One region of the Bacillus sp. PK6-026 genome, then DNA from elsewhere that is predicted to be linked to it. Evidence: predicted binding sites of a transcription regulator. Region 1 holds the regulator's gene; each other region holds the start of a gene.
The links. Region 1 encodes Rex, which represses fermentation and respiration genes when NADH is low (regulators of the CRP and FNR family bind a similar motif). Its sites were predicted from a motif close to TTGTGAAATATTTCACAA; they were not measured.

Region 1 (4,213 bases):
TGCTCTTCCGTCTGTTTTTCTAGTTCTTTCAGTTCAAGCTGCTGCGCTTTTTTTTCTGTGTAATAATCGTAGTCGCCTAAATATTCTTCTGCTTTGTCGCGGGAAAGCTCCAGTACTTTTGTCGCGATCCGGTTGATAAAATAGCGGTCATGGGACACAAATAATATCGTTCCCGGGTAATCGATCAAAGCGTTCTCCAAGACTTCCTTGCTGTCCAGGTCGAGATGGTTTGTCGGCTCATCAAGAATAAGGAAGTTCGCTTTTTGGAGCATCAGCTTGGCGAGGGCAAGCCTTGCTTTTTCGCCGCCGCTTAACGCGTGTACAGGTTTTAATACGTCTTCTCCCGAAAACAGGAAGTTGCCGAGGCAGGTCCGGATATCCTTTTCATTCATTTCCGGATAATCGTCCCAAAGCTCGTCAAGCACGCGTTTTGACGACGTCAATTCAGCCTGTTCCTGGTCATAGTAGCCGATTGAGACATGGGAGCCTGTCGCGATTGTTCCCGATACCGGCTGCAGCTTTTGAATCAATGCTTTTAAAAGGGTTGACTTGCCGATTCCGTTCGGTCCGACCAGTGCAACGCTTTCCCCGCGGGTGATGTGAAAGTTCAATGAACGGAGAAGCGGGGGCTGCTCCTGATAGCTTACTGTCAAGTCTTCCACCCGCAGTACATCGTTTCCGCTTTGCCTTGTAATTTCAAAGCGGAAAGACGCCGACTTTTCATCTCCGAGCGGTTTGTCCATGATCTCCATCCGTTCAAGCTGCTTTCGTCTGCTCTGCGCCCGTTTCGTCGTCGAAGCTCTAGCCAGATTCCGGTCGACGAACTCCTGCAGCTTGGCGATTTCGTCCTGCTGCTTTTCATAAAGCTTTGTTTCCTTTTCCAGCTGTTCGGCTTTTAATTGGAGATAAGAGCTGTAGTTCCCGGTATATTTTTTGCTTTGGGACCGGCTGATCTCGTAAACTTGGGTAACCACTTTGTCAAGAAAGTACCTGTCATGGGAAACGATTAAAATCGCTCCGCTGTAATTTTGCAAATATTGTTCAAGCCATGTCAGGGTATCGATATCCAAGTGGTTTGTCGGTTCGTCCAAAATGAGGAGGTCGGGTTTTGTCAAAAGCATTTTTCCGAGGGCAAGTCTTGTTTTTTGACCTCCGCTTAAGTCCTGGACGCGGACGGAGTCGTCAAATCCCGCAAAGCCGAGCCCGTGCATGACGGATCTGACCTCTGCCTCATATTGGTAGCCGCCTTTGTCCTTGAACTCCTGCTGAAGCCTGTCATACGTCTTCATCAATGATTCAAGCATGTCCGGTCCGGCCTGCGCCATCTTTTCCTCGATCGCGCGCATTTCTTTTTCCATTTTTTTTAGAAAATCAAATACCGACAGCAATTCCTCTTTGAGCGTCAGCTTGGAATCGAGGCCGGAATGCTGGTCAAGGTAGCCCATCGTCAAATCTTTCGGCTTGATGATGTCCCCCTTTTCATATGAAAGTTTTCCTGCGATAATCTTTAGAAGAGTCGATTTTCCGGCGCCGTTGCGTCCGACGATCGCAATCCGGTCCCGAGATCTGACTTCGAGTTTTATATTCGTTAAAATCGTATCGGCTCCAAACGATTTTGAAAGTTGGTTCACTTGTAAAATCATCATGATCTTTCACCTCTTGTCTGCTATTTTAAGTGTAGCCTATCACTGCGCAGTCAGCAAACAATTAAGTGAAGTCTGGAAGATTTTAGCCAAAGAAAAAGACAGAATGAAAAAAATAGTGTATGATCGTTATAAGGAGAGTTCAGAACATGAATGAGTTTACACATTTTAATGAACAAGGCAGAGCCAAGATGGTTGATATAAGCGAAAAGGAAGCTTCAGTACGCACAGCTGCGGCTGTTTCAAGCGTGTCTATGAATCGAACAGTACATGAAAAAATCAAAAACCGGGAAATCGGAAAGGGCGATGTATTGGCGGTGGCGCAAGTGGCCGGAATCATGGCCGCAAAACAGACATCCGCCATCATCCCGATGTGCCATCCGATCGCTCTGAAAGGAGTCGACATCGCCTTTCGCTGGGAGGAGAAAGAACAGAAGAGCATCCTGCATATTCAATCTAAAGTGAAGACCAAAGGGAGCACAGGTGTGGAAATGGAAGCGTTAACTTCGGCCTCCGTATGTGCGCTGACCGTATATGACATGTGCAAAGCGGCGGATAAGGGAATGGTGATAGGACCGACCTTTCTTCTCGAAAAGACAGGTGGGAAAAACGGTGACTATAAAAGGGAAAAAGCTGATGTAGACATGGAGGATTAGTTTATGAACATGGATCATTCAAAAATTCCGCAAGCGACAGCGAAACGGTTGCCATTATATTATCGTTTTTTAAAAAACCTTCATGCATCCGGAAAACAGCGTGTATCTTCCGCTGAGCTGAGCGATGCCGTCAAAGTCGATTCTGCGACCATCCGCAGGGACTTCTCGTACTTCGGCGCGCTCGGAAAAAAAGGATACGGCTACAATGTCAATTATTTGCTGTCCTTTTTCAGAAAGACGCTTGATCAGGATGAAATGACGAACGTAACGCTCATTGGCGTGGGGAATTTGGGGACAGCCTTTCTCCATTACAATTTTATCAAAAATAATAATACAAAAATCGCCATGGCGTTTGACATCAATGAGGAAAAAATCGGAACCGAGGTCGGCGGTGTTCCCGTCTATGATCTGAATAGACTTGAAGAGCATATGACGGATGATATCCCCGTCGCCATTTTGACGGTACCGGCTCAAGCCGCACAGTCGATTACAGACAGGCTGGTGGCGCTTGGCATTAAAGGCATTCTTAATTTCACGCCGGCCCGCTTGAATGTGCCGGAACACATTCGCATTCATCATATAGATTTGGCGGTTGAACTTCAGTCGCTGGTGTATTTCATGAAACATTATTCAATGCAGGAAAAGTAAAACGGAAAACGAAAAATAAAGGAAAGGGGGCAGGCTTTATGCCAATCGGTCCTGGAAGCTTTATTTTAATTGTCGTGGTGGCGCTTTTGATATTCGGCCCGAAAAAACTTCCCGAGCTGGGAAGAGCGGCGGGAAACACGCTGAGGGAGTTTAAGAATGCGACAAAAGGTTTGGCTGACGACGATTCCGATAAAAAGAAAGAAGATCAGTAGGATAGGATGACATTTATGAAGGAAAGAGAAATGTCGCTGATAGAACATATCACAGAACTACGCAGACGGCTTGTGATCACTTTTTTCTTTTTTGTTTTATTTGTTGTGGCAGGCTTTTTATTGGCAAAGCCGCTGATTATCTATCTGCAGCAGACGGATGAAGCAAAGCTGCTGACGCTCAACGCGTTCAAGCTGACCGATCCTTTATTTGTGTACGTGCAGTTCGCGTTCATCATCGGCGCCGTCTTGACTTCGCCGCTTGTTTTATACCAGCTGTGGGCTTTCATTAGCCCGGGGCTGTATGAAAAGGAACGAAAAGTGACGCTCAGCTATATTCCGATATCGATTATTCTTTTTTTAGGCGGCATTGCCTTTTCTTACTTTATTTTATTTCCGTTTGTCGTGGACTTTATGACGAGAGTCTCAGATGATCTGAATGTCAACCAGGTCATCGGAATACACGAATATTTTCAGTTTCTGCTTCAGTTGACGCTTCCTTTTGGCTTATTGTTTCAGATGCCTGTGGTCATCATGTTTATCACAAGGCTCGGCCTCGTGACGCCGATGTTTTTGGCGAAAATCAGAAAATACGCATATTTTGTGTTGTTCGTCATCGCGGCCCTCATTACACCGCCTGAGCTTTTGTCGCATTTAATGGTCTCAGTGCCATTGCTCATTCTTTATGAAATCAGTATCGTGATTTCAAGAATATCCTACAGGCAGGCGCAAAAAACAATGATTCAAGAGGAAAATCAAGCGTTTTTGAACGACCATACTAAATAAGAGCCATTCTTTTTCAGAATGGCTCTTTTCCTTCACAAAAAAGGCTATTGATCTTTTCGTTTCATCTTGCCGGCCAGGGCGAACATTTTAAAGGAAATGCTGATATTATAGGCTGCGAAAAGCATCAGCAGGATCGTGTAAAAAGACCACATGCTTCCGGGCGAGGTTGCCGCCAGATATGTAAACAGCACACCCGTTAATAAATAAATCGCTCCCCAGAATTTAGGGCTTCTCATCATAGAAATCCTCCAATAATCATTTGCATTTTCTC
Region 2 (4,213 bases), 1.6 Mb from region 1:
AAACCCTCTCCCTTGAAGAAGAAGGCTTAAAACATTTGATATCCCCTTTTTCGCAACGCTTTAATCGTAACACCCGACAACAGGGCTCCGGCCATTCCGCTGGCTAAAATGATGATATCGGCAGCTGCCAATGAAGCCACTCTGTCAAAAAGGCCGGAAAATGCCTCTCCCGGCGCCTCTACATAGCGAATCAGCTTTTCTTTATTCACAATGAAAAGGCATACAATTGGATAAATGACAGCCATGATCCATGACATCCTGAGCAGCATATTCAGCAGAAAACCGATGCCGAAAAACAGGACGAAAAATAAGACAACTGAAATGATGACAACTGGTAAACTAATCAAAGCCTCCACCCCCAATTCACCTCTTTTAGTGTACATTGGGGAAGGAACTTGAGTCAATCATTGGAAAGCGGCGATCAGCGGTCTTTTCCCGTTCCCTTGCAGTTGTTGCACGTTTCCGAACCACCGAGCAGAAGCTGAAAATAGCCTTTTCCCGAACAAAATGTACAGGTTGATTCAAGGCGATGGGTTGATGTCGTCTTCATTAGTTACTCACCTTTTTCTTAATTTTCTGATAATATATCATGAACATTGTCAATAATAAAGTCAGAAAATATAACAGATCATTTGATGTAAGCGCTTAAAAGATAAGCTTTCTTCCTTTTTCTTTCGTTTTTGAAGTTTTTAACCCCGAATAAAAAGCCCGCAGCTTCCGCTGCAGGCTTCGATTCCGCTTAGAAAAATTTAAACTTTCCTTTTTTCAGAACAAGTCCCGGCCCGCCGATCAGGAACAGCGAGCGGTTGTCGATAATTTTTTTCATCATGGACGCCGTCGTTCCCGTCATCTTTCTCCCGAATGCGACGCCGATTGCATCATGTTCGCCGAGAGAAGCGACAGAGCCTTTATTATCGAATGAGAACGTTTCCGTTTCTTTGCCGTGAATCAGTGCGGCCAAATTGTTTGCGCACGTTTCGCCCTGCTGCATGGAAATCTGCGCAGTCGGCGGATAAGGCCTTTCGGTTTCTTCATTTATGATCAGCGAGCAGTCTCCGATTACAAATATATCATCATGGCCTTCAACGCGCAGATCAGGTTTTACCTTCACACGGCCGCGCATGTTTTCAAAGCCTGATTCTTCTATGATCGGGTTGCCGCGGACACCTGCGGCCCATACGACAGTGCCTGCTTTGATTTCTTCGGTCTGATCGTCTTTTCCACAGATGATTCCGTCAGGCGTGCATTCTTTCACAGCCGTGCCGATTTTGAATTCAACGCCTTTTCCTTCAAGGTAGTTGACCGCATAATCGACAAGCTCAGGATCAAAGCCCGGGAGAACGGACGGCGCGGCTTCCACGCATATTAAACGAACCTGCTGGCGATCGATATCGTATTCGCGGCACAGCTCAGGAATGCGGTTGCCCAATTCGCCCAAAAATTCAATGCCGGTAAAACCCGCTCCTCCGACAACGATCGTCAGGCGTTCCGGGCGCTTCTCGGCTTCTGTGTTATACGTCGCAAACTGATATTCAATGTGCTCGCGAAGCTGCCGGGACGAGTTGATGTTTGAAATGGAGAAAGCATACTCTTTCAATCCAGAAATTCCGAAAGTTTCAGGGACGGCCCCCAGCGCTACGACAAGATAGTCGTAACTAAGCTCGCCGGTTTCAAGGACGACTTTCTTTCCTTCTTTATCGATTTTCTTTACCGTATCCTGAACGAAATTGACACGGGATGTATTGATGACGTCTTTAATCTGATAGCGGCATCTGTCATGATGAAGTGTACCTGCGCTCGCTTCGTGCATCCAGGTTGTCTCATAATGATAATTGTGCTTGTTGACAAGCGTAACATCCGCTTCATTGACGCCGATTTTTTTAACAAGTCTCGTAACGGTCATTAATCCACCATAACCTGCACCTAATACTACTACTTTTGGCTTATTCAACGGAATCACATCCACCTTTTCTGTATTTTACTGCTAAGCCGGATTAAAAATAGCCTTTGGGTTATCTTCTGCCGGCTTCAGGCTTTTTATGAAAAAAAGTTTGTGAAACCCTTCACTTTAATTTGCCGAACAACGGAATGTTTTTCGGCTGTGCGTCGAAAAATATTCACGAATCTTTAACAAAATGTTCACAACTACATCATAGCCGCTCGCTTTTGCTTTTTCAAGGTTAAATATGCTCGGGCGGCAGACTTTAGATCAGACGGTAATATTTTCCGATCTTAAAAAAACAGACGCGCTCGTATTTATTTTATGTGATATGATATAATTAAGAACAATTTTCATTTAGGGGGCATTATTTTCATGCGTGAAGACTCAAAAGTATATGACATTACAATTATCGGGGGCGGCCCTGTCGGCTTGTTTACCGCATTTTACGGCGGAATGCGGCAAGCGAGCGTCAAAATTATCGAAAGCCTGCCGCAGCTAGGCGGTCAGCTGTCCGCTTTGTATCCCGAAAAATACATATACGATGTAGCCGGGTTCCCTAAAATCCGCGCTCAGGAGCTGGTCGACAATTTAAAAGAGCAAATGGCGAAATTTGATCAGACCGTTTGTCTGGAACAAGCTGTCGAAAGCGTTGAAAAACAAGCAGACGGCATTTTCAAGCTCGTCACCAACAAAGAAATCCACTATTCTAAAACGGTGATTATTACTGCCGGAAACGGAGCATTCCAGCCGAGAAAGCTCGAGCTTGAATCTGCGGCTCAATACGAGAATGCAAACCTTCATTACTTTATAGATGATCTGAATCAATTTGCGGGCAAACGCGTTGCGGTGTTGGGCGGCGGCGACTCCGCCGTCGACTGGGCGCTCATGCTGGAACCGATCGCTAAAGAGGTGTCAATTATTCATCGCCGCGATAAATTCCGCGCACATGAACACAGCGTCGAAAACCTGCACAATTCAAAAGTCAATGTGCTGACACCGTTTGTTCCGACCGAACTGATCGGCGCCGAGCGGATTGAACAGATCGTCATCGAGGAAGTGAAAGGCGAGAGAAAAGAAATCATCGATGTCGACGATGTGATCGTCAACTTCGGCTTTGTTTCATCTCTCGGACCAATCAAAAACTGGGGGCTTGAAATCGAGAAAAATTCGATCGTCGTCAAGTCCACAATGGAAACGAACATCGAGGGATTCTATGCAGCCGGCGACATCTGCACATACGAAGGAAAAGTCAAGCTGATTGCCAGCGGATTTGGAGAAGCACCGACCGCTGTCAACAATGCAAAAGCTTACATGGATCCTAAAGCGCGCGTGCAGCCGCTGCACTCTACAAGCATGTTTGAAAACAAATAAAAATGAAAAGGAGCCTGACACCGGCTCCTTTTCATTATATGATATTCAAATATGAGAAGATCGTTCCCAAAATCAGCACAATCGTTAAGATACCGACCACTCCCGCCGCAGTCAAGACAATCCGGTCCGTAATTTTCTGTGCTTTTGGAAGCGGTTTTTCGCAGCCGCATGCTTCACAGACTTTTGAATCGTAAGGCGTAAGCCCGCCGCAGCTTCTGCAGTTGATTTTTTCCATGGTTGAACCCCTTTTCTTTACTGGGCTTGGACTCTAAATAAACCTGTCCAGTATAGAATAACAAATTGACGAATAGAATGTCTTAAGATTCACAAAATATTCTTAAATGAACTCCAAAAAACCCTTGTTAGGAAGTGACGATATGTCTTACTACAACAATCGCAATCAAGAGCCTTTGCCAAAGGAAGATATCAGTACGTGGGAATGTACCGCTGAGGACTGCAACGGATGGATGAGAAAAAATTTCACGAGCAGCGATCGCCCTCTATGCCCTCTGTGCAACAAGGAAATGGTAAGCGGAAGCCGCTATATCACCTCAATCACCAACAACACGAGCAATCTCAACCGAATCTTTAACCAGAAATAAACACGATTGTTCCGGAAGCCCCGTTGCAAAAACCTTGCTCAGCACTTGAGCGGGGTGGCTGCATTGCTTCCTTCCGGCATTTCCCGAGCGAAGCGGAAAACAGATTATGTTAAATCTTTTACCAAAAGAATCTCATCCCGAATCGGAATGCCGTTATCAGCGGCAAAGGGAATTTCAGGCTTTACTTTTCTTGCTTCTTCAACTGCGTTTACATACAGCTCGGCCATTGTATAGCCTCTCTTTTGATAAAACATAAACGCCCGCATATTATCGTTCGTCGTGATCAGTTTAATCGATT
Region 3 (4,213 bases), 1.4 Mb from region 1:
TAGTATTTCGGCAATGATGTGACCCCGATGGAAAAGACCGCTCCGCCGATGCCGAGGAAGAATCCGCCAAGGATCAAGTCGAACAGCGAATCGGCTGTGCTGATCCAAAAAATCGGGAACAGAAGCAGCACAAAGCTGATCATGAACGTGATTCTCGCACCGAATCTGTTTGTGTAGTATCCCAGCGGAATCCTCAGAAGCGAGCCGAGTATGACCGGAATGGCCGTGACAAGGGAGATCTCACTGTCTGTCAGGGCGATGTCCTGCTTAATGTGGGGCATTAAAGAGGAAATCAACACCCAAACCATAAATCCTGCGACTAAACTAAATGACTGCAGCGGTAATTGTATTTTTTGACGATTTACCATTGCGTTTTTGCTCCTTTCAAAGGGAAAAATGAATAAATCAATCAGCATGTTTATCTTACAAAAAGTCTTTTAAAAACATTGTGAATTACGTCACACGGTCATTCGTTTGATTCGTGTTTAATATCGGTAAGTGAGGGATAGTAAACGGATGTAAAAAATAAATGGTTCATTTGCGGACTTTTTCGTTTATCATGAAAATAAAAAAAGGAGTGCCGCTTTTATGTTTATAAAGCTTACGCAAGAAGAAAAGCAAGCGATCATCGAGGAAATCAAACGCTTTTATGTTGAAGAAAGGGGAGAAGAGGTTGGAGACATCGCGGCGATTCAAATGTTTGAATTCGTAAAGGAAAAGCTGGGCCCTTACTTTTATAATCAGGCGCTGAAGGACAGCCGCAGAGTCGTGGAAGAGAAGGCAGCGGCGATTGAAGAAGAGCTCTTTGCGCTGGAGCGCCGTCTGTGACAACGCGCTCTCCTTTAGCAAAACCGAAGGGATTGAAAGACCAATGGAGTTTCTGAAGCAATTTATGATTTTCAGCGGGCTGAATGATGAAGAGTTCAAACAAATCGAGCAAATCGCGGTCAAGCGCACCTATCAGCCGAGAATGTTTGTTTTTATGGAAGGGGAAGAGAGGGAAGCGGTATTCTTCATTAAATCCGGTCTTGTTAAAGCCTTTAAAATCGATGAAGACGGCAATGAGCAAGTGATTTCGATTCTGCAAAGCGGGGACATGTTTCCCCATGTCGGCTTTTTTGACCGCTCCCCATACCCGGCAACAGCCGAAGCCGTTCAGGAAACCGAGTTGATCGTAATCCGCATCGCTGATTTTAATGAACTTTTGATGAAATATCCGGAAATGACAATAAAAGTGATGCAAATCATGGGGAAAAAGATTCTCGATTTGCAAGAGCGGATCCAGGGTTTTATTTCAAAAGATGTCCAGCACCGCTTGACGCATGTATTAATGAAGCTCGCTGCAGAACACGGCATTCCTCAAGAAAAAGGGGTCTACATCAGCTTGCCCATTACCAATCAGGATTTTGCGAACATGGTCGGAACGTCAAGGGAAACGATTAACCGCACATTAAATGAAATGAAAAAGAAAAATCTGCTGACAGCTGACAGGAGCGGAATTTTCATACATGATACAGACTGGCTGAACGGCTGCAATTGAAGGATAAGATGAAGGCTTTCCATTGAACAACAGATGGAAAGCCTGTTTTTATTTTGTTCACAAATCCGCCATTATTTAAGTGATCTGGTTCACAACCGGTGTGCTGCATATCCAGTATCTTAGGACATGCAAAATCAAAAAAGGAGTGAACCGCAATGGAAGTTCAAAGAAAGACGGTGCCCGTTAAAAAAGCATCGAAAAACGGTTTTTTGAAATCTGTTCTCGTCTTTACTTTAATCGTTAGTTTTTCGGTGCTGCTTTTGGGAGGCTATTGGATCTTCAAAGGACTTGCACCAAGACCAGTTGAAGTGTCCGGGCCAAACGGAGAGGTGCTCATGACCAAATCGTCCATTTCAGGCGGTCAGGCCGTATTTCAAAAATACGCGCTGATGGATTATGGCACGATTTTGGGGCACGGATCTTACATGGGGCCTGATTACACGGCCGAAGCCCTGAAAATCTATACGGAAGGGATGCAGGATTTTAAGGCGGAGGCACGATACGGCAAGCGCTTTAAACAACTTTCAGATGAAAAGCAGTCCACCATCCGGAATCAAGTCATCCGCGAAATGAGAAAAAACCGTTATAATCGCGCGTCAGATACATTGAAGCTGACAGATGCGCAGGTTTATGGATTGCAGCAAGTGCGTGATCATTACCGCAATGTCTTTACAAAAGGAGACGGCTGGGGGCTTGAGCCCGGTTTAATTAAAGAAAGCCACATGCCTAAACGCGACAGAGCGTGGGTTGACAGCGAAGACCAAATCACGCAGATCTCCGATTTTATCTTCTGGACGGCATGGCTTTCCAGTACATTAAGGCCTGGCGACGACATTACGTACACGAACAACTGGCCGTATGATGAAGATGCCGGAAACACGATGTCATTTGCCGCCGTTTGGTGGAGCGGCGCAAGCGTCACCATCCTGATTTTATTTGTCGGCATTATTTTATTCGTGTTTTACCGTTACAAGCTTGGAATGAAAGAGGCTTACCAGGAAGGGGCGTTTCCGGTATTTGATCTGGATAAACAGCCGCTTACGGCGTCACAGGTTAAAACCGGAAAATATTTCGCCGTTGTGTCGCTGCTGTTTTTTGTTCAGGCCATGTTCGGAGCTTTGCTTGCCCACTATTATATTGAGCCGGACAGCTTTTTTGGGATCGATTGGATCAGGGATATGTTGCCATTCAGCATATCTAAGGGATTTCACCTCCAGCTGGCGATCTTCTGGATTGCGACTTCATGGCTCGGTATGGGCATTTATGCGGCGCCGCTTGTCGGAGGCCGCGAGCCGAAAAGGCAGGGGCTGCTTGTCGATATTCTGTTTTGGGCGCTGATCGTCCTTGTCGGCGGAAGCATGGCCGGCGAATGGCTCGGAGCGAAAGGCCTTTTAGGAAACAACTGGTTCTTATTCGGCCACCAAGGAATGGAATATATTGAACTCGGCCGCTTCTGGCAGGTCATTCTCGCACTCGGCATGCTGATATGGCTGTTTATCGTTTTCAGAGGCATTAAGAGCGGCCTCAAGCGGGAATCTGATAAAGGCGGTTTGATTCATCTGCTGTTTTATTCTTCGATCGCCATTCCGCTGTTTTACGGTGCAGCCTTTTTCTTTAATCCCGGCACAAATATTACAATGTCGGATTTTTGGCGGTGGTGGATTATCCATCTTTGGGTGGAAGGGATTTTTGAAGTCTTTGCCGTCGTGGTCATCGGCTTTTTGCTCGTGCAAATGAACCTGGTTACGAAAAAATCGACCGTCAGAACGCTTTATTTTCAACTGACGATCCTGCTGGGGAGCGGTGTCATCGGGATCGGACATCATTACTATTACAACGGTTCTTCCGAAGTTTGGATCGGCCTCGGTTCCGTCTTCTCATGCCTGGAAGTGATTCCTCTTACCCTGCTTGTATTGGAAGCTTATGAACAATACAAGATGATGAAAGACGGAGGCCATCATTTCCCGTATAAAGCAACGTTCTGGTTCTTGATTTCAACGGCGATCTGGAATCTGGTCGGTGCAGGGGTATTGGGCTTTTTGATCAATCTGCCTGCTGTCAGCTATTTTGAGCACGGCCAGTTCCTGACACCTGCCCACGGGCACGGGGCGATGATGGGCGTGTACGGCATGTTTGCCATTGCTGTCTGGCTGTATACGCTACGCAATATCGCCAAAAAAGAAGCGTGGAATGATAAATGGCTGAAAATAGCCTGCTGGTCGCTGAACATCGGCTTGTTCGGAATGGTGTTTATCAATTTGTTGCCGGTCGGTTTTCTTCAATTGAAAAAAGCGTTTGAAGACGGGTACTGGAGCTCAAGGGCGCCTGAGTTTTTACAGCAGGATACGGTGCAAACGCTGCTGACTTGGAGGGCTGTGCCGGATACGATCTTTTTAGCCGGAATCGTGATTTTGGTCATATTCAGCATCAGAGCATTATTCCATCTCCGCAAACCGACGCATCAGGAAGGAGAAGCGCTTCCAGTTAAAGACATTGCTTCAGATGAATAGATAAACAAAAAGACAGAGGAAGTGAAATCCTCTGTCTTTTTATTTTATTGATTGGCTTCCGCTTCAAGCCGCGGGAACAAAATATTGTTTTCCAGGTGAATGTGCTGAAAAAGATCTGTTTCCAATTCATCAAGCTTTAAGTAAGTCAGTGTATATGTTGTGC
Region 4 (4,213 bases), 1.4 Mb from region 1:
TCAGTCCGTTAGTCGTGCCGAGCAAGTGCTTCAGAAAATATTCATGACCTTTGCCGGAGCTCGAGATTAAGTTGGCTCTCCAGACAAATAGATTTCTCGGGAAGTTCTTTTCATTGTCAGGATCTTCAATTGAAAACTTGAGCTTTTTCTCCTCAAGCTGTCTGGCGATATAGCTTCCGACTTGCTGAGCGTTCTCAGCGCCTGCTTTTTCTGCTTCTTTATACAGATCGATACCGTTTTTCTCAAACGTCGGATACGAAGGAAGCCATCCGAGTCTTGCCGCCAGCACATTGTAATCGGCGTGGTGCTTGTAGCGCGATGTTTTTGCGATAGGGGAAGCAAGCCCGCTGATTTCCTGATCTTCATAGCGCCACTGGTCGGTAGCGAAGTAGAAAAATGATGTTCCGTTTTGCAGTTTGGCAGGGCCTCCCCAGTCTTTGGCCGTCGCGATCGTCTGCCATCCTTCGGCCGGCCGGAGTTTTTCCTGGCCGACATAGTGGGCCCAGCCGCCTCCGTTAACCCCTTGAGCTCCGACGAGAAGCACAAGGTTCAGCACAGCTCTGTAAATGGTGTCTGAATTGAACCAATGGTTAATACCGGCGCCGACAATGATCATTGAACGGCCCTCTGTGTCAATCGCATTTTGCGCGAATTCCCTCGCGATCTTGATCACCATTTCACTTTTAATGCCGGTAATCGGCTCTTGCCAAGCCGGTGTAAACGGTTCAGGATCATCAAATGATGCCGGCGTCTGTCCGTCAATTCCGCGGTTGACGCCATAGTTGGCGAGCGTCAGGTCGAAAACGGTAGAAACAAAAACTTCCTCTCCGTCCAGAATCATTTTTTTGATCGGAAGCGGTCTTTCAAGCACTTTATTGCCGTCATGTGAGAAGTAAGGAATGTTGACCGTGCCGATCATATCTTCGTGTCCAAGCATGGAAAGCCGAGGTGTGATCGGTTTTTCTGAATCCTCATCAACCATGCGCAGATTCCATTTTCCTTGGCCGTCCCAGCGGGAGCCCATCGTGCCCTGCGGAATCGCAAATCCATCTGTGTCTTCATCCCAAACGGCAGGCTTCCACTCATCATGTTCTGTCGCACGCCCGATATCTTTAGCATGGAGGAAGCGGCCTGCTGTGAACGTTCCGTTTTCCTCTTTCAAAGTCACCAAAAACGGGAAATCGGTATATTGTTTTGCATAATCAATAAAACGCTCCGTTTTCTGGTTGACATAAAAGTCTTGGAGAATGACGTGGCCCATCGCCATGGCCAGTGCGCCGTCCGTGCCTTGTCTGATGCTCAGCCAATCATCGGAAAACTTTGAGGACTCGGCAAAGTCCGGGCTGATCGAAATCACTTTTGCCCCTTTATAGCGGGCTTCGGCTAAAAAGTGAGCGTCAGGCGTTCTGGTAAGCGGCACATTAGAACCCCATGTCATGATGTAGCCTGAATTGTACCAGTCGCTGCTTTCCGGAACGTCGGTTTGATCTCCCCAAATTTGCGGTGAAGCAGGAGGGAGGTCGGCATACCAGTCATAGAAGCTCAGCATCGGCCCGCCGATCAGGGACATAAAGCGTGACCCTGCTGCGTGGCTGAGCATCGACATGGCTGGAATCGGCGAGAAGCCGACATTTCGGTCAGAACCGTATTTGGCAATGGTGTACAGAAGGGAAGCCGAAATCAGCTTCAGGACTTCGCTCCATTCGGCGCGGACAAATCCGCCTTTTCCGCGCGCCTGTTTATAGGCCTTTGCTTTTTCAGGGTTTTCGATAATTGATTTCCATGCTTCCAGCGGATTTTTGCTGCTGTTTAGCGCCTCGCGCCACATCTGGATCAGCACACCGCGTACATACGGATATTTCACGCGGAGCGGGCTGTATATATACCAGGAAAAGCTCGCTCCCCTCGGACAGCCGCGCGGTTCAAAGTCCGGCATATCAGGGCCAGTCGAAGGGTAATCGAGTCGCTGCCCTTCCCATGTGACGATTCCGTTTTTGACGTAGATATTCCAGCTGCAGGAGCCTGTACAGTTCACCCCGTGGGTAGAGCGAACCACTTTATCATGCTGCCATCTATTTCTGTATACATCTTCCCAATTCCGGTCTTCATAAGTGGTTTGGCTGTGTTGATTGGAATGGCGTTCAATAGGAGAGAAATAATTTAATCTCCTGAAAATGGGACTCTGTTTCTTTTTTTTCATTGCTGGTTCACTCCTTCTGAGTCAGTGATGCTACCCTCACTATATATGGAGGAGGCGCTGGACCTTGTTAAATTTGTCACATGGTTTCGGGTTTTCACAAATTTGTCACATTTTCAGGAGGGGAGAGGGAGGACAAAAAAACAGCCTGCATGGAAGCGGGCTGTCGAATGGGTCAATCGCTCGTGTTCAAAATTCTCTTTTCCCCGGTAATCTCTTGAATCGGGGCGATGTTCTGGGTGAATTCCAAAGTTCCGATATAGCGGCCGTTTTCATCGCGTACGGCAAAATAGCGGATGAACACGTATTTGTCTTTAAATTTGATCCAAAAGTCTTCAACGTCTTTTTTGCCTGATTTAAAGTCGTCAAGAAGTTTGTTGACGATGTGGACGCTTGCCGGCGGATGGCAGTTTTGGACGGTCCGGCCGATTACGGCTTTTGTCCTTGCGAAAATCCGTTCCTTTCCGTGTGAAAAATAGCGGACCACATCGTTTTCATCGATGAAGGTGATATCGACCGGAAGATGGTTCATCATGTGCTCAAGCTGGGCCACGGACAGAATACCAGTAGGGAGCCTGACATATCCGTCAGCCGCCTCTTCTGTTGTTTTGAGCTGATGGCGTTCAGGCTTCCACACCGTTTCCGGAGCAGTCAGGCAATATCCTATCTCGTCGCTTTCAGCCGCGATTTTCAGCCATTCGTCTTCTGTCAGCGTTCTGAGCGCCATCGGCAAGAGGATATTTTCTTCTTTATAAATCATTTCCGTGCCTTCTTGAATGATAAACGTTAGCTCGCGGATGACTTCATCTTTTTTGTCCGGCGTATACTCTTCCAACAAACGCTTCACTTCTTTGATGCTCTTGCGGATAAAATCATCGACAGCCCACATCACTTGGCTGGGCCCAGTAATTCCGTACTTTTCTAAATAGGGGAAGAGAAGATTTTCTTTTCTGCTGTAATGTTTGTCGACATCGGCGAGCAAGTTTAAGTCTGTGAGCAGCTTGAGAATGTTGTCGCGGTGATCTTCTTTTTCAAAACGTTCCAAATGAAGCTGCATTTTAAAGTTCAAAAGGAGGTCGATTTCTTTATTTTCTTTCATAAAAGTATGAACGGGATGGCCTGGCTGCTTATCGGCGTCAGCTCGGTGAATGTCTTCAATCGATCCTTTAAACACAGCGGCGTGAACGGAACAAAGCTCTTGAATTTCTTCGGGGGTAATGCCTTCTTCCTTCATTAACGCCTGTTCCAGCTGAGCGATTTCTTCAGCATTGACTGAACCGAACGCCTTTTCAAACCGTTTTTTGACGTCGGCAAGCGGTTTTCCTTTATGAAGGTCGATGATGATTTCTTTCAAAAGCTGCTTTTTTTCCTCTGGCAGACCTTGCTGCGTTTCCCGGTTGTTAATCATTTCGCTCATTGTTTTTCTCCTTTCCAAACGGGGTCAAATCCGTGCGCTTTCAATATGTCTAAGACAAGCGGCCATTCGATTTGCATCATTCGCGCGCCTTTCGGAATCGTCATGATACGCCCGGCTGTTTCCAGCATGCCGGGCTTCGTTATGTTTTTAAACCCGGCTTCCTTCATCACGGATTTTAGTTCAGGATGCAATGTGCAAAGTTCGTATACGGAATCGTTCAAATCAATTTTTTTATTATGCAGAGGGATCACATCCTTTGATAGTGATGATCATTCTCATCTATACCGTAATACAAGTATGCTGAAAAAAATGTGACGTACATCACATTTTTCAGCGCAAAGCCTTCGGAATATAAATACAGCTCGGGTCGCTTTCCAGATAATCGCCTGTCAGAGCATAGGCACGTGAGCGCGAACCGCCGCACACATGGCGGAATTCACAGACGCCGCATTTTCCTTTAAATCCGTCCGGATTTCGCAAATCCTTAAAGATCGGTGATTCGCGATAAATCTCAGCCAGCGGCTGTTCGCGGATGTTTCCGGCTTTAAACGGCAGGAGTCCGCTTGGATATACATCGCCGATATGGGAGATAAACATAA

Region 2: the regulator Rex is predicted to act here: its motif matches at 2,052-2,069, upstream of yumC (ferredoxin--NADP reductase 2).
Region 3: the regulator Rex is predicted to act here: its motif matches at 1,618-1,635, upstream of M1D59_RS10670 (nitric-oxide reductase large subunit).
Region 4: the regulator Rex is predicted to act here: its motif matches at 2,265-2,282, upstream of M1D59_RS10620 (nitrate reductase subunit alpha).

Annotation. Positions count from the first base shown of each region.
Region 1 covers NZ_CP096418.1:640,291-644,503, forward strand. Annotated here, with positions in the region: gene M1D59_RS03215 (ABC-F family ATP-binding cassette domain-containing protein) at 1-1,646, opposite strand, end outside; gene moaC (cyclic pyranopterin monophosphate synthase MoaC) at 1,793-2,299, shown strand; gene M1D59_RS03225 (redox-sensing transcriptional repressor Rex) at 2,303-2,947, shown strand; gene M1D59_RS03230 (twin-arginine translocase TatA/TatE family subunit) at 2,986-3,159, shown strand; gene tatC (twin-arginine translocase subunit TatC) at 3,166-3,942, shown strand; gene M1D59_RS03240 (YdiK family protein) at 3,987-4,178, opposite strand; gene M1D59_RS03245 (CPBP family intramembrane glutamic endopeptidase) at 4,178-4,213, opposite strand, start outside.
Region 2 covers NZ_CP096418.1:3,426,234-3,430,446, forward strand. Annotated here, with positions in the region: gene M1D59_RS17495 (YuiB family protein) at 27-347, opposite strand; gene M1D59_RS17500 (YuiA family protein) at 422-550, opposite strand; gene M1D59_RS17505 (NAD(P)/FAD-dependent oxidoreductase) at 740-1,957, opposite strand; gene yumC (ferredoxin--NADP reductase 2) at 2,315-3,313, shown strand; gene M1D59_RS17515 (hypothetical protein) at 3,348-3,548, opposite strand; gene M1D59_RS17520 (cold-shock protein) at 3,691-3,915, shown strand; gene M1D59_RS17525 (GNAT family N-acetyltransferase) at 4,020-4,213, opposite strand, start outside.
Region 3 covers NZ_CP096418.1:2,056,070-2,060,282, forward strand. Annotated here, with positions in the region: gene M1D59_RS10655 (nitrate/nitrite transporter) at 1-368, opposite strand, end outside; gene M1D59_RS10660 (DUF2164 domain-containing protein) at 589-828, shown strand; gene M1D59_RS10665 (Crp/Fnr family transcriptional regulator) at 872-1,540, shown strand; gene M1D59_RS10670 (nitric-oxide reductase large subunit) at 1,696-4,050, shown strand; gene ric (iron-sulfur cluster repair di-iron protein) at 4,095-4,213, opposite strand, start outside.
Region 4 covers NZ_CP096418.1:2,047,848-2,052,060, forward strand. Annotated here, with positions in the region: gene M1D59_RS10620 (nitrate reductase subunit alpha) at 1-2,200, opposite strand, end outside; gene M1D59_RS10625 (DUF438 domain-containing protein) at 2,373-3,614, opposite strand; gene M1D59_RS10630 (DUF1858 domain-containing protein) at 3,611-3,841, opposite strand; gene M1D59_RS10635 (TIGR04053 family radical SAM/SPASM domain-containing protein) at 3,945-4,213, opposite strand, start outside.